4 regions of the Pseudomonas sp. R151218B TE3479 genome follow, and region 1 is predicted to be linked to each of the others. Evidence: predicted binding sites of a transcription regulator. Region 1 holds the regulator's gene; each other region holds the start of a gene.
What was found. The regulator sigma-54, encoded in region 1, starts transcription at its own class of promoters, with help from an activator protein. The targets are predictions, from matches to a motif close to ANTGGCATNNANNTTGCTNT.
Positions count from the first base shown of each region.

Region 1 (3,735 bases):
GAATATGCCGGCTGCGTACTTCCTCGAGCAACTCAGGGAAGCGCGACAGGTGGCTCGGCAGGTTGCGCGCATCGATGGACACCGCCACCAGCGGCTGCGCCAGCTCGGTGTGGATCAGGGCGCGCTCGGCCAATTCCGGCAGCAGGCCGGCGGGCAGGTTGTCGATGCAATAGTAGCCGCTGTCCTCAAGCACGTTGAGGGCCGTGCTTTTACCGGAGCCGGAGCGGCCACTGACGATGATCATGCGCATGTTTAATGACCGTTCTGCTCGTCCAGGACCACCTGGTACAGAGCTTCGTTACTTGGCGCGCTGCGCAGTTTTTCGCGCACTTCCTTGCGGTCCAGCATGCTGGCGATCTGGCGCAGCAGCTCGAGGTGCGCATCGGTCGCCGCTTCCGGAACCAGCAATACGAACAGCAGGTCGACCGGGGCGCCGTCGATGGCGTCGAAATCTATGGGGGCTTCAAGGTGCAACAGTGCGCTGATTGGCGCGGTACAACCCTTGAGGCGGCAATGGGGAATGGCGATGCCGTTGCCAAAACCGGTGGAACCGAGTTTTTCACGGGCAACCAGCGCCTCGAAGACGTCCTGCATTCCCAGATCTGGCACCTCGCGGTGGATCAGGTTGGCAATGTGTTCGAGGGCTTTCTTTTTACTGCCGCCCGGCGCGTTCACTTCGGAACGGCCGGGGGTCAGGATGGTTTCTAGTCGGATCATGGATTGGGGGGGTTAACGACCGGTCGCGCCCTGGAGGAGGCTCTGGGTCTTTTCCTTATGCTTTTTGAGTTGGCGATCCAGCTTGTCGGTCAGCAGGTCAATCGCGGCATACATGTCTGTGTGCTCTGCGTTGGCGACCACTTCTCCGCCGGGGATATGCAGCGTGGCTTCGATTTTCTGCAGCAGCTTCTCGACGTTCATCGTGACTTGCACGTTGGTGATCTTGTCGAAATGCCTCTCCAACCGGTCGAGTTTTTCGCCGATGTAGGTGCGCAGGGGTTCGGTCACTTCCAGTTGGTGTCCACTGATGTTGACTTGCATACAGCTTCTCCTTCGTTGCCAGTGCATAAAGCGGCAGGCAGAAATGCCTGCCACTGGAACGCTGTGGCGTGGCCTGTTACATCAACCGCTTGCGTTCGCTCGAAGGCGCGATCCCGAGGGATTCGCGGTATTTGGCGACGGTACGGCGGGCCACCTGAATGCCTTGTGCCTCCAGTAAACCAGCGATCTTGCTGTCACTCAACGGCTTTTTCTGATTTTCCGCGGCCACCAGTTTTTTGATGATCGCGCGGATGGCCGTGGACGAGCATTCGCCGCCTTCGGAGGTGCTGACATGGCTGGAGAAAAAGTATTTCAATTCATAGATGCCCCGGGGGGTATGCATGAATTTCTGGGTGGTCACCCGGGAAATCGTCGACTCGTGCATGCCCACTGCCTCGGCAATGTCATGCAGGACCAACGGTTTCATCGCTTCGTCGCCGTACTCCAGGAAGCCGCGCTGATGCTCGACGATCTGGGTGGCCACCTTCATCAGGGTTTCGTTGCGGCTTTGCAGGCTCTTGATGAACCAGCGGGCTTCCTGCAACTGGTTGCGCATGAAGGTGTTGTCGGCGCTGGTGTCGGCGCGCTTGACGAAGCCGGCGTACTGGGCGTTGACCCGCAGCTTGGGCACCGACTCCTGGTTGAGCTCCACCAGCCAGCGATCGTTGTGCTTGCGCACGATCACGTCGGGCACCACGTACTCAGGCTCAGTGGATTCGATCTGCGAGCCGGGGCGCGGGTTGAGGCTCTGGACCAGCTCGATGACCTGGCGCAGCTCATCTTCCTTGAGCTTCATGCGCCGCATCAACTGGCTGTAGTCGCGACCGCCCAGCAGGTCGATGTAATCGGTGACCAAACGCTTGGCTTCGGCCAGCCATGGCGTCTTGGCAGGCAACTGGCGCAGTTGCAGCAGCAGGCACTCGCCCAGGTTGCGGGCGCCGATGCCGGCCGGTTCGAATTGCTGGATGCGATGGAGGACGGCTTCGATCTCGTCCAGCTCGATGTCGAGCTCGGGGTCGAAGGCCTCGAGGATTTCTTCGAGGGTCTCGTCCAGGTAGCCCTGGTTGTTGATGCAGTCGATCAGGGTTACTGCGATCAGGCGATCGGTGTCGGACATCGGCGCCAGGTTCAGTTGCCACAGCAGGTGGCTTTGCAGGCTTTCGCCGGCCGAGGTGCGGGTGGTGAAGTCCCACTCGTCGTCGTCGCTGCTGGGCAGGTTGCTGGCGCTGGTCTGGTAGACATCTTCCCAGGCCGTGTCCACGGGCAGCTCGTTGGGTATGCGCTCGTTCCATTCGCCATCCTCGAGGTTATCCACCGTCGGGGCGGCTTCCTGGTAGGACGGTTCCGGGATCTCGGTGTTGGTCTTCTGCTCGACGTTGTCGGCCAGCGGGTCGGTGTTATCGAAGTCGTCGCCTTCTTCCTGGCGTTCGAGCATCGGATTGGACTCCAGGGCCTCCTGGATTTCCTGTTGCAGGTCCAGGGTCGACAATTGGAGCAGGCGGATGGCCTGTTGCAGCTGCGGTGTCATCGTCAGCTGCTGGCCCATTCTCAAGACTAGCGATGGTTTCATGGCAGGGGCTTAACACCTTATTCGCCGGCGCACATGCGCCATCCACTACAGGGCGCCAGAGCGCCAAACTTAAGCAAATTATATGCCTGAAACTGAAGTGTTTGCCTAGAGCGTCGCCATAATAAAATTAAACGACGCCCGGGCAATTCGCCAGACACGTGTGCTTACAGACGGAACTCATGGCCCAGGTACACTTCCTTGACCAGGTCGTTGGCCAGGATCGCGGCTGAGTCACCTTCGGCGATCAGTTGGCCGTCATTGACAATGTAGGCGGTTTCGCAGATATCCAAGGTCTCGCGCACGTTGTGGTCGGTGATCAGCACGCCGATGCCCTTGGCCTTGAGGTGATGGATGATCTGCTTGATGTCGCCCACCGAGATCGGGTCCACACCGGCGAACGGTTCGTCGAGCAGGATGAACTTCGGTGCGGTGGCCAGGGCGCGGGCGATTTCCACACGGCGCCGTTCGCCACCCGACAGGCTCATGCCCAGGTTGTCGCGAATGTGGCTGATGTGGAATTCCTGCAGCAGGCTTTCCAGTTCCTGGCGACGACCGGCCTTGTCGAGCTCCTTGCGGGTCTCGAGGATCGCCATGATGTTGTCGGCAACCGACAGTTTGCGGAAGATCGACGCTTCTTGCGGCAAATAGCCGATGCCGGCCTTCGCCCGGCCGTGCATCGGCTGGTGGCTGACATCCAGGTCGTCGATCAGCACGCGACCCTGATCGGCCTGGACCAGGCCGACGATCATATAGAAGCAGGTGGTCTTGCCCGCGCCATTGGGGCCGAGCAGGCCGACGATCTGGCCGCTGTCGATGGACAGGCTGACATCACGCACGACTTGCCGGCCCTTGTAGCTCTTGGCCAAGTGCTGGGCTTTCAGAGTTGCCATTACTGGGCCTTCTGCTCGGTTTTCTTTTTAGGCTGGATCACCATATCGATCCGCGGGCGCTGCTCGGTCACCTTGCTGCCGGTGGCGCGGCCGGCGCTGGCGAGTTTCTTGTTGGTGTCGTAGACGATTTTCTCGCCCTGGGTGACGTTGTTGTCCTTGTCGACGACCTTGGCACGGTCGATCAGGACCACGCGATCCTGGGAGGCGTGGTATTGGATGGTCACCCCGTAGCCCTGT
Region 1 covers NZ_JBRJHV010000001.1:2,019,526-2,023,260, forward strand. Annotated here, with positions in the region: gene rapZ (RNase adapter RapZ) at 1-250, opposite strand, end outside; gene ptsN (PTS IIA-like nitrogen regulatory protein PtsN) at 253-717, opposite strand; gene hpf (ribosome hibernation-promoting factor, HPF/YfiA family) at 730-1,038, opposite strand; gene AB7M32_RS08905 (RNA polymerase factor sigma-54) at 1,115-2,608, opposite strand; gene lptB (LPS export ABC transporter ATP-binding protein) at 2,773-3,498, opposite strand; gene lptA (lipopolysaccharide transport periplasmic protein LptA) at 3,498-3,735, opposite strand, start outside.

Region 2 (3,735 bases), 3.9 Mb from region 1:
GTACCATCGCTGTTGGTGATGAAACCTTCCTTGTCGGTCTTGAACGTACCGGCACGGGTGTAGCTCAGGGAGCCGTCATTGCTCAAGACAAAGAAGCCCTGGCCCTGGATGCCCATGTCCAGCACGTTGCCGGTGTTGTTGACGTCACCCTGGCCGAACTGCTGGGAAACGTTGGCCAGGCGCACGCCGTTGCCGACGGTCTTGCTGCCCGAACCCAGCTTGGTGGCCGAGTAGACGTCTTCGAATTCCGCGCGGGACGATTTGAAACCGGTGGTCGCCACGTTGGCGATGTTATTGCCGGTCACGTCCAGCTGTTTGTTGGCTGCATAGAGACCGCTAAGGCCGATGTTAAAAGACATGTTGACTCCTTTTGCCGGTTAGTCGGCTCTACATACCAATAGTTTGTACTTTGGACAGGGCAATGCTGCCCAGCCCGGCCAGGTTGAGCATCAGCTCGCCGCCTGTCTGGCTGATGGTCACGCTGCTGACCGTGGCCGGCAGGTTGGTGATCAGCGACGTGGCCTTGCCGTCGATGGTGGTCGAGGCCGCGAAGGTGTAAGTGCCCGATTCAACAACCGTGCCCGCGTCGTTCTTGCCATCCCAGATGAAGGCCGAGTTGCCGGCGTTCTGGCTACCGAGGTCAATGGTGCGAACAGTCTTGCCGTCCTTGTCCACGATCTTGACCGCGACAGAGGACACCGATGCAGGTACCACCACCGTGCCGTTGAGGCTCTTGGAGGTATCGACCACAGCCTTGTCACCCGGGGCAATGACCGAGCGCCCGACCAGCGACGAGGCTTGCAAGGCCTGGGACGAGTTGTAGTTGCCGGCGATACCTTTCACGGTATCGTTGAGAGTGGTGATGCCTTCCAGGCTGCTGAACTGCGCCAACTGGGCAACGAACTCACCGTTGTCCTGGGGCTCCAGCGGGTTCTGGTTTTTCAGCTGGGTAACGAGCAGTTGCAGGAACGCATCCTTGCCCAGCTCCTTCTTGCCGGTCGCCGCACCTGTCATTGCCCCGAGGGTATCGGAGGTGTTGTTGGTCTTGACCGAGGAGTTGGCCAGAATCTCGTTGAGGCTCAAACCGCTTGTGGTGTTGGTAACGCTCATGTGACTCGCCCCTTATCACTGACCGAGGGTCAGGACCTTCTGCATCATGGCTTTGGCGGTGTTCATCATTTCGGCGTTGGTCTGGAACGAACGACTGGCGGAAATCATGTCGGCCATTTCTTCGACGACGTTGACGTTCGGGTAATAGACATAACCCTTGGCGTCCGCAGCCGGATGGTTTGGCTCATAACGTGCTTCGAGGTTGCTCTGGTCTTCGACCACGCCAAGCACCTGTACGCCCTGCCCGGCCGCTTCCTGGTCCTGGAACAGCGAGTCGCTGCCGCCGGACTGGCCACCCTGGAACATGGTGGCGAATACCGGGTGACGGGCGCGGTAGGTCTGGTCGATGCTCGACGAAACGGTCTCGGCGTTGGCGATGTTACTGGCGACGGTGTTCAGGCGAGTGGTCTGGGCACTCATGGCACTGCCGGCAATGTTGAATACGCTAGCAATCGACATGGCTTACTCTCCGCGCAGGGCCGATACCAGCCCTTTGAACTTACTGTTGAGCAGGGTGAAGCTGGCCTGGAAGTTCACGGAGTTTTCCGCGTAGTTGGACTGTTCCAGTTGAGCGTCCACGGTGTTCTGGTCGATCGACGGCTGCATCGGCGTGCGATACATCAGCGACTCGTCGCCATTACCCAGGCCTTCGGCTTCGATATGACGGCTGTTGGTCATGTTCAAGGCGAAGTGGCCGTTCTTGGCCTTATCGTTCTGCTCGGCGAGCACCTTGGAAAAGTCCAGGTCCCGCGCCTTGTAGTTCGGGGTGTCGGCGTTGGCGATGTTGTTGGCCAGGACTTCGGCACGCTGGGCGCGGAAGCTCAGGGCCTGTTCGTGGATACCGAGCGCTTTATCGAAGCTGATGCTCATGTCGGAAACCTTTGGGTGACCAGAATGTACGTACAACGGCTAAAGCAAGCGCCGTGCCATTTCCAAAAACCCCATAAACCGGGGCTTTGCGGGCACCGGCAAAGCGGCAATGCCAGAAAAGCGGCAACGGGTTTCCGCTTTTCTGCCGCTTTTCTGCCGCTTTCATCAGGCGACGCGAGTCAAAATGTGGGAGCGAGCTTGCTCGCGATAGCGGTCTGTCAGGGACATGGATTTTGGATGTGCCGCCGCTATCGCGAGCAAGCTCGCTCCCACAGGAGATGGTCCTGGCTGGCAGGCAAAAAAAAGGAGCCCCTTGGGACTCCGCTTTTTTTTGACAATCCAGGCCAATCACTTCGCCTGGTAGATGATCCCCGGGCTGCACTGGACCATCTGGTAATGGTCCGGCAAACCGTTCAACGCCTCGGAGGCGCCAAGGAACAGGTAGCCGCCCGGCTTGAGCGTGCCGTGGATGCGCAGCAGGATGTCTTTCTTCACTTCGGCGGAGAAGTAGATCAGCACGTTGCGGCAAAACACGATGTCGAACTTGCCCAGGCTGGCGTAGCTGTCCAGCAGGTTGAACGAGCGGAACTCCACCCGGCTCTTGATCGGTGCCTTGACCACCCACTTGCCCGGCCCTTTCGGGTCGAAGTAGCGTTGCAGCCGGTCCGGCGACAAACCACGGCCGATGGCCAGGCTGTCGTACTCGCCGGTCTTGCAGTTATTGAGCATGGTCCCGGACAGGTCCGTGGCAACGATCTGCACGCCGCCTTTCAACTGGCCCAGGTTGGAGCGTTCGAACTCATCGATGGACATCGACAGCGAATAGGGTTCCTGCCCCGACGAACAGGCCGCCGACCAGATCCGCAGGCGCTGACCAGGGCTGGCCTTGATGGCGGCCGGCAGCACTTTGTTCTTCAGCACCTCGAACGGATAGGTGTCCCGAAACCACAGGGTTTCGTTGGTGGTCATGGCGTCCACCACCATCTCGCGCAAGCCGCTGCGCGGTTGGGTCTGGATACGCTGCACAAGCTCGCCCAATGACTTGAGGCCCTGTTGCTCCATCAATTTATTGAGACGGCTCGACACCAGGTATTGCTTGTTTTCACCAAGCAAGATGCCACAGGCTTTTTCCAGGAAGACCCGGAACTGTTCGAAATCCAAATTACCCGTAGACAAGATACCGCCTCTTTCATCGTGTTGACTTGCCGGGCGCACAACGCACCCGACCTTTACTTTATTCTGCTGCCTTGATCCGATCGACCACCCGGGACGCCAGGTCATCGGGACGGAATTTCGCCAGGAAATCGTCGGCACCGACCTTCTTGACCATCGCCTGGTTGAAAACCCCGGACAACGAAGTATGCAAGATGATGTGCAGCTTTTGCATGCGCGGATCACTGCGGATTTCCGAGGTCAGGGTGTACCCGTCCATCTCCGGCATCTCGATGTCGGAGATCATCATCAGGAACTCCTCTTCGGGCTTCTTGCCCTCGTCGACCAGCGCACGCAGGTAATCCAGCGCCTGCCGCCCATCGTTCAACGCCACCACTTCCACACCGACCGTTTGCAGGCAACGGGTCACCTGCTTACGTGCCACCGACGAATCATCGACAGTCAGCACCCGCAGCGAAATCGCCTTGTGCTGGGTCTCGGCGTCCACCACCCCCGCAGAAATCGCCTCCGGCGTGGGCGCCACTTCGGCGAGGATCTTCTCCACGTCGATGATTTCCACCAACTGGTTGTCGACCCGCGTCA
Region 2 covers NZ_JBRJHV010000001.1:5,960,508-5,964,242, forward strand. Annotated here, with positions in the region: gene flgE (flagellar hook protein FlgE) at 1-359, opposite strand, end outside; gene flgD (flagellar hook assembly protein FlgD) at 388-1,110, opposite strand; gene flgC (flagellar basal body rod protein FlgC) at 1,126-1,569, opposite strand; gene flgB (flagellar basal body rod protein FlgB) at 1,573-1,980, opposite strand; gene cheR (protein-glutamate O-methyltransferase CheR) at 2,329-3,156, opposite strand; gene AB7M32_RS25965 (chemotaxis protein CheV) at 3,215-3,735, opposite strand, start outside.
Region 2: a site for sigma-54 is predicted at 2,022-2,041, ahead of flgB (flagellar basal body rod protein FlgB). Genes of this name have one in related genera too.

Region 3 (3,735 bases), 3.6 Mb from region 1:
TGGCTGATCGAGAGTCTCATATGACCTCCAGGTAGGAACTGTGAATGGTGTTGCCCAGTTCACGGACCAGTGGGATGAATTCGGTGAGCCAGGCATGCAGGCCCCCATCGAGGATTTCGTTGATGCCGGTGTAGCGCAGGCGCGCGTCCATTTCCGCCGCCAGCCGTTGTGCCTGCCGACCGTTGGTGCCAGGCAGGCTCGCGAGGATCTGGTCGATTTCTTCGGTACAGGCACGCAGCGAGCGCGGCACGTCGGCGCGCAACAGCAGCAACTCAGCCACATGGCGAGCGCCCGGGGCCTCACGGTAGATCTCGGTGTAGGCCTCGAAGGACGACAAGGCCCGCAACAAGGCGCTCCATTGGTAGTAGGCGTGGGCCGTGCCGTCGCTGACGGCGTCGGCCTGGTCGCCGGCCATTTCGTAGCGGGCATCGAGCAAGCGCAGGGTGTTGTCGGCCCTTTCGATAAAGGTCCCCAGGCGAATGAACCGGAACGCGTCGTTACGCATGATGGTGCCGTAGGTCGCGCCACGAAACAGGTGCGAGCGCTCCTTGATCCACTCGCAGAAACGGCTCATGCCGTAGCGATTCAAGCCTTGCTCGCCGATACCGCGAATTTCCAGCCAGGTGGCATTGATGTTTTCCCACATGTCGGCGGTGATCCGGCCACGTACCGCATGGGCACTGGCCCGCGCGGAACCCAGACAGCTGTAGATGCTGGCCGGGTTGGCCGCTTCCAGGGCAAAGAAATGCAGCAGGCGCTCGGCGTGCGGATCGCCGTGTCGCTCCCGGTAATCGTCCAGGGTGCCAGTGATCAGCAATGGCATGGCCAGTTCGTGCAGACCGTCGCCACGCCCGTCCTGGGGCATCAGTGACAACGAATAACTGACGTCGAGCATCCGCGCGAGGTTTTCCGCCCGCTCCAGGTAGCGCGACATCCAGTACAGGTCCGAGGCGGTTCTACTCAGCATGGCAGCTCCTCAATCCTCGACCACCCACGTGTCCTTGGTACCGCCGCCCTGGGATGAATTCACCACCAGGGAGCCTTCGCGCAGCGCCACCCGTGTCAGCCCGCCAGGGACCACGCGGGTCTCGCGTCCGGCCAGCACAAACGGGCGCAAGTCGATGTGACGTGGGGCGATGCCGTTTTCGACAAAGGTCGGGCACGTCGAGAGCGACAGCGTCGGCTGGGCGATGTAGGCGTGCGGCTTGGCTTTGATCCGCTCGCGAAAGGCATCGATTTGCGCGGCCGTCGCGGCCGGCCCCACCAGCATTCCATACCCCCCGGAGCCCTGGGTTTCCTTGACCACCAGGTCGGGAAGATTCGCCAGTACATGGGAAAGCTCTGCAGGATTACGGCACTGCCAGGTGGGAACGTTCTTCAGGATCGGCTCTTCGTCCAGGTAAAAACGGATCATGTCGGTGACGAACGGGTACACCGACTTGTCGTCCGCCACACCCGTGCCGATAGCATTGGCCAGCACCACGTTGCCGGAACGGTAGGAGGACAACAGCCCCGGTACGCCGAGCATCGAATCCGGATTGAAGGCCAGTGGATCGAGGAACGCGTCGTCGAGGCGACGGTAGATCACATCCACCGCCTTCGGCCCGTCGGTGGTGCGCATGAACACTTTGTCATCCCGCACGAACAGGTCGGCGCCTTCCACCAACTCCACGCCCATCTCCCGGGCCAGGAATGCGTGCTCGAAAAATGCACTGTTGAAACGCCCCGGCGTCAGCACCACGACGCTGGGGTCGTCCAGCGGACTGGAGCTTTTCAGGGTGTCGAGAAGCAGGTTCGGATAATGATCGATGGGGGCGATGCGTTGGGCGGCGAACAGTTCGGGAAACAGGCGCATCATCATCTTGCGGTCTTCGAGCATGTAGCTGACACCGCTGGGCGTACGCAGATTGTCTTCGAGCACGTAGTAGGTGCCGTCACCGTCGCGTACCAGGTCGACACCGCAAATGTGCGCGTAGATGTCACGGTGCAGATCGAGCCCTTGCATCGCCAGTTGGTACTGCTCGTTGGCCAGCACCTGTTCGGCGGGGATGATGCCGGCCCGGATGATCCGTTGTTCGTGGTAGAGGTCGGCCAGGAACATGTTCAGCGCCTTGACCCGTTGAATGCAGCCACGTTCGACCACCCGCCATTCGCTGGCCGGGATGCTGCGCGGGATCGTGTCGAACGGGATCAGGCGCTCGGTGCCCTGCTCGTCCCCGTAGAGCGTGAACGTAATGCCGGCACGGTGAAACAACAGGTCGGCTTCGCGCCTGCGTTGCGCCAGCAGTTCGTCAGGCGTGTCGGCCAGCCAGCGGGCAAACGCCTGGTAGTGCGGGCGGATCTGGCCGCCAGCATCGTACATTTCATCAAAACCGCTGCGGATCATGCCGTACTCCTTGTCACCCTGGCAGCAAGGCATCGCAAGCCCCGTGCCATCGGCATAAACGCTTTATGATCAACGGGTTGGAATCGCTAAGGAGAGGCCGCGCACTTTTATAGTGCGGCAAATGCCCCCAACCCGCTGCCCCCGCTTCATTGCGACGCAGGGGCGTCGCTCTCCTGAGCATAGCCATGGAAAAACGAAGCGGCTTGATCTGGATACAGTTAGGTACAAAACCTGGGGAAGTGATTGCGGGGGTCAGCTTGCATCGCGGTTGAATGTGCCGATGCTATCGCGAGCAAGCTCGCTCCCACAGGATTCTTGGAAGTTCCAGACATGAAAACGGCCGACACAAAGGTCAGCCGTTGCTGTGGTTGCGGTGAGGACTGTCAGGCCTGCAGGCGCCGGATCTCTTGCTTGACGCCCCAACCCTCGATAACCCCCCCCAAGGGTTCGACAACTGCCTCGAAGTCTTGCTCGAAGTCGCCAATATCATCGTAAGTGGCGTACATCACCCGGCTCAGTTCCAATGACCAAGCCCCGTCGTCCCGTGCACTGATCTGCGCATTCAACGATTCGCCCCGAAAATGACCTGCCGCCCTGCGCGCCCGCTCCTCGTCCGGGAAAATGGCGTAGAACTCAATGGGATGGAATCGGGAAAAATCGAAACCGCCTTCTTTCATGCGGCGCAATACGCTGGTGCTGATGTCTTCTTGATAGGCTGTGCTCATGAAACGTCCTCCTAAAACCGATGGATAGACTTTCCGTCTTCCCGTGCGTGAAGCCTTCAGGCTGCAAGCGATACGGCATCAAATGGCCGTCGGGACACAAGCATGTAGCTGACAAGACCGGACCTTGGCGATCCTTTCGCTGATCTCAATTGCAGAGTAGCCGCAAGTGGTGGCCACTGCCAAGCGAGACCAGCCACCGTTTCATGAAATCGGTGTAATGCTGAGGATTTCGATACTGTTTTGGGACTTGAGATTCTTGACTGTCGGGTCTTCGGTGCGATCCACCAAGTCGTTGAGGTCCAATTGGCTGAGCACTGGTAGCAACCTTTCACGAATCAGTTGGGCGGCCTGCTCCATGGTGGGTTTGTGGTCATAGTCGAACTGCTCGACGGTGGTTTCACCGTGATCGTCAATGAAAGTGATTTCCCACTTTTGCATCAGTGTCTCCTTGATCAATTCAGGGCCTGGCTTACCTTTATCTCGACATTGAGGGGCGGACAATCGTTCCGCTGGGTGCTTGGACGGCACACATGAAAAGACCGCCTCGGGGGCGGTCTCTTTTGTGCGGCCTTGGCCAATCACTTTTCGGCGCGTTCCTTCAGGGCCTTGAGGGTGTTGAACGGC
Region 3 covers NZ_JBRJHV010000001.1:5,619,954-5,623,688, forward strand. Annotated here, with positions in the region: gene AB7M32_RS24210 (transglutaminase family protein) at 1-20, opposite strand, end outside; gene AB7M32_RS24215 (alpha-E domain-containing protein) at 17-967, opposite strand; gene AB7M32_RS24220 (circularly permuted type 2 ATP-grasp protein) at 977-2,386, opposite strand; gene AB7M32_RS24225 (ribonuclease E inhibitor RraB) at 2,770-3,111, opposite strand; gene AB7M32_RS24230 (hypothetical protein) at 3,313-3,549, opposite strand; gene AB7M32_RS24235 (START domain-containing protein) at 3,690-3,735, opposite strand, start outside.
Region 3: a site for sigma-54 is predicted at 2,418-2,437, ahead of AB7M32_RS24220 (circularly permuted type 2 ATP-grasp protein). Genes of this name have one in related genera too.

Region 4 (3,735 bases), 1.3 Mb from region 1:
GCCCCTTCACCGTACAAGGTGGCAAGGACTTTACGAGCACCGCCGTGATCACGGTGCTCGCCCAGATAAACACCTTGCCAGGTTCCCAATGCCAGCTGTCCCGCCGTCACCGGCAGGCTGAGCTGACAACCGAGCACACTGGCCTTGAAGTGCGCCGGGAGGTCGTCCAAGCCTTCGTCGTTGTGCTCATAACCGGCGGTTCCTTGTGGGATCAGCCGATTGAAAAATCGTTCGAAGTCTCGACGTACCGCCGGATCGGCGTTCTCGTTGATGGTCAACGAGGCCGAGGTATGCTGCAGCCACAGATGCAACAGACCGACACGACATGCCTGGAGTTCAGGCAGGCCGGCCAGCAACTCGTCTGTCACCAGATGAAAGCCCCGGGGCCTTGCCCGCAGGGTTATCAGCGTCTGTTGCCACATACAGATCTCCGCACGTTCGGCGCGCATTCTAGCGCGCTCTGGGAAAAAACAAAGGCCCTAATATTCCTGCTTCGATGTAAGCCTTTGGCGGTATAAAAACCCATGTCGCATCCACAACAAAAGGCGTCGGAAAAACTGCTCCACCTTTTGAGCAATGACAAATTCCAGGCAAAAAAATGCCCGGCGAACCGGGCATTTTTTGTTGCGTGTGCTTACAGGTTGTAGCCACGCTCGTTGTGCTGGGCCAGATCCAGGCCCACAGCTTCTTCTTCCTCGGTGACACGCAGACCCATGACGGCGTCCAGGACCTTGAGGATGATGAAGGTGACGATCGCGGTGTAGACCACCGTGAAACCCACGCCCTTGAATTGAATCCACACTTGCGCGCCGATATCGGTCACGGTGCCGAAGCCACCCAGGGCCGGTGCGGCGAACACACCGGTCAGGATCGCGCCGAGAATACCGCCGATGCCATGTACGCCGAAGGCATCCAGGGAGTCGTCATAACCGAGCTTGCGCTTGAGGGTAGTGGCGCAGAAGAAGCACACCACGCCCGCCGCCAAGCCGATGACCAGGGCGCCCATCGGGCCCACGGTGCCGGCAGCCGGGGTGATTGCAACCAGGCCGGCCACCACGCCCGAGGCAATGCCCAGCGCGCTTGGCTTGCCATGGGTGATCCACTCGGCAAACATCCAGCCCAGCGCCGCCGCAGCGGTAGCGATCTGGGTCACCAGCATCGCCATGCCGGCAGTGCCGTTGGCGGCGACAGCGGAACCGGCGTTGAAGCCGAACCAGCCGACCCACAGCATGGCCGCGCCCATCAGGGTGTAACCCAGGTTATGCGGTGCCATTGGCGTGGTCGGGAAGCCTTTGCGCTTGCCCAATACCAGGCACGCCACCAGACCGGCGATACCGGCGTTGATGTGCACCACGGTGCCGCCAGCGAAGTCCAGCACGCCCCAGTCCCACATCAGGCCGCCGTTGCCGGACCAGACCATGTGCGCAATCGGTGCATACACCAGGGTGAACCACACGCCCATGAAGATCAGCATGGCGGAGAACTTCATCCGCTCGGCAAATGCACCAACGATCAGGGCCGGGGTAATGATGGCGAAGGTCATCTGGAAGGTGATGAACACCGCTTCAGGGAACAGCGCCGCCGGGCCGGTCAGGCTGGCTGGCGTGACGCCCGCCAGGAACGCTTTGCCAAAACCGCCAATGAAGGAGTTGAAGTTGACGACGCCCTGCTCCATGCCGGTGGTGTCGAACGCGATGCTGTAGCCATAGATGACCCACAGGATGCTGATCAGACCGGTAATGGCAAAGCACTGCATCATCACGGAAAGAATGTTCTTCGAACGGACCATGCCACCGTAGAACAGTGCCAGGCCTGGAATGGTCATGAACAGTACAAGAATCGTGGCCGTGAGCATCCAGGCGGTGTCGCCGGAGTTCAGGACGGGGGCTGCCGCTTCTTCTGCCATGGCCAGGCCAGGCATTGCGAAGGACAACAGGGCTCCTAGCCCTGCGAATTTACGCAGAGTCATATTGTTTTCTCCTGGGGCGTTGGGTTTGGCGGCTTAGATAGCGTCGGTATCGGTTTCGCCGGTACGGATGCGGATAGCCTGTTCCAGATTGACCACAAAGATCTTTCCGTCACCGATCTTGCCGGTGTTGGCGGCCTTGGTGATTGCCTCGATCACCCGGTCCAGATCCTTGTCGTCAATGGCGACATCGATCTTCACCTTGGGCAGGAAATCGACCACATATTCCGCGCCGCGATACAGCTCGGTGTGACCCTTCTGCCGACCGAAGCCTTTGACCTCAGTAACGGTAATGCCCTGCACGCCGATCTCGGACAACGACTCGCGCACGTCGTCCAACTTGAACGGCTTGATGATGGCAGTGACTAGCTTCATGAAACTTTCTCCCGAATTGGTGGACTTGCCCCAGGAAAACAAACCCGACTCAAGTCTAAGCGCAGTGCCTGGCTTTGTAACGCGTCGTCGGCCCAAGTTGCCCGACAGGTGCCAGTTAACCGATCCTGACGAAACTCCCCGTTCCGCCTGCTGCACTGCATTCGTCACAGCGACTGCATCAGTGCATGGGTCATCAGCCTCTAAGCAGAAACCTTGCCATCTGTGCCCAAACCCTCTGATTTCAGCCCCTTGGCTACCGGTTCGACGTGCACCGCACCACTAACTGCAGCGATACGCACAACAACAGTGCAGCGGCGCCCGGCCGCATGCGCGAAAAGCGTGCATCCCTGGCTTGCGAATTGACTATAGACACTGCGTGGTACACTGCCCGCCATTGTTTCCAGGACACCTGCACATGCTTGCGCCCAAAGACCTCCTCGACGCCCTGAGCGGCCACGCCTCCCGTATTTTGAGTGGCGACACGCCGCTGCCCAAAAGCGAAATCGAAAGCCAGTTCAAGGCCCTGCTGCAAAGCGGCTTCAGCAAGCTGGACCTGGTAAGCCGGGAAGAATTCGACAGCCAGATGGTCGTGCTGGCCCGGACCCGGGCGCGGCTCGAAAGCCTGGAGGCCAAGGTCGCTGAGCTGGAAGCGCGGTTGGCTCCGGCCCAGGAATAGGCGACTCAACCACTCGCGGCCCGCTGCGATGCGCCTTGCACAAGCGCGAGCGGCAGTTCCAGGATAAAGAGCGCGCCCTTGCCCGGCCCCGCGCTCTGCACGGTCAGATCGCCACCCATTTCGTGCGCCGCCAGAATGCAGCTGTGCAAACCAAAGCCGTGACCGTCGACACGCGTGGTGAAGCCGTGCTCGAACACCCGTGCAAGATTGTCCTGCGCAATCCCCTCGCCGTTGTCCTCGACCTCGACCCGCACGCGCCCCTCGTCAACGACCTTCAGGCGCAGGATGATCTGCGGCGGCCGGTTCACACCCGCGTCCAGCGCCTGCTTGGCGTTGTTGATCAGATTGACCAGGATCTGCAGCACTCGGTGCTTGTCCAGTGGCATTTGCGGGATATCGCTGAATTCCTTGATCAGCGTGATGTGGTGGCGGGCCAGGGACACATCGCAAATGCGCACGACATCCTCGACCAACTCTCGCAGCGAGCCCGGCTCCAGGACGCTGGCATTGCCGGCATAGGATTGCTGGGTGGCGACGATTTCCTTGATGTGGTCGATTCGGCGGGTCAACTGCGCCAACTCGGCAATCATGCCCTGCTGCTCGACGGCCAGCGCGTCGGCCAGCTTGTCGAGATAGTCCGGTAGGGCGCGCCCTTTCGGATCGCTGCTGATGAAGTCCCCGAGGTCGTCAGGATGCTCCTTCATCAACTGGACGACCT
Region 4 covers NZ_JBRJHV010000001.1:747,481-751,215, forward strand. Annotated here, with positions in the region: gene AB7M32_RS03525 (secondary thiamine-phosphate synthase enzyme YjbQ) at 1-422, opposite strand, end outside; gene AB7M32_RS03530 (ammonium transporter) at 635-1,969, opposite strand; gene glnK (P-II family nitrogen regulator) at 2,003-2,341, opposite strand; gene AB7M32_RS03540 (accessory factor UbiK family protein) at 2,757-3,017, shown strand; gene AB7M32_RS03545 (sensor histidine kinase) at 3,023-3,735, opposite strand, start outside.
Region 4: a site for sigma-54 is predicted at 2,543-2,562, ahead of glnK (P-II family nitrogen regulator). Genes of this name have one in related genera too.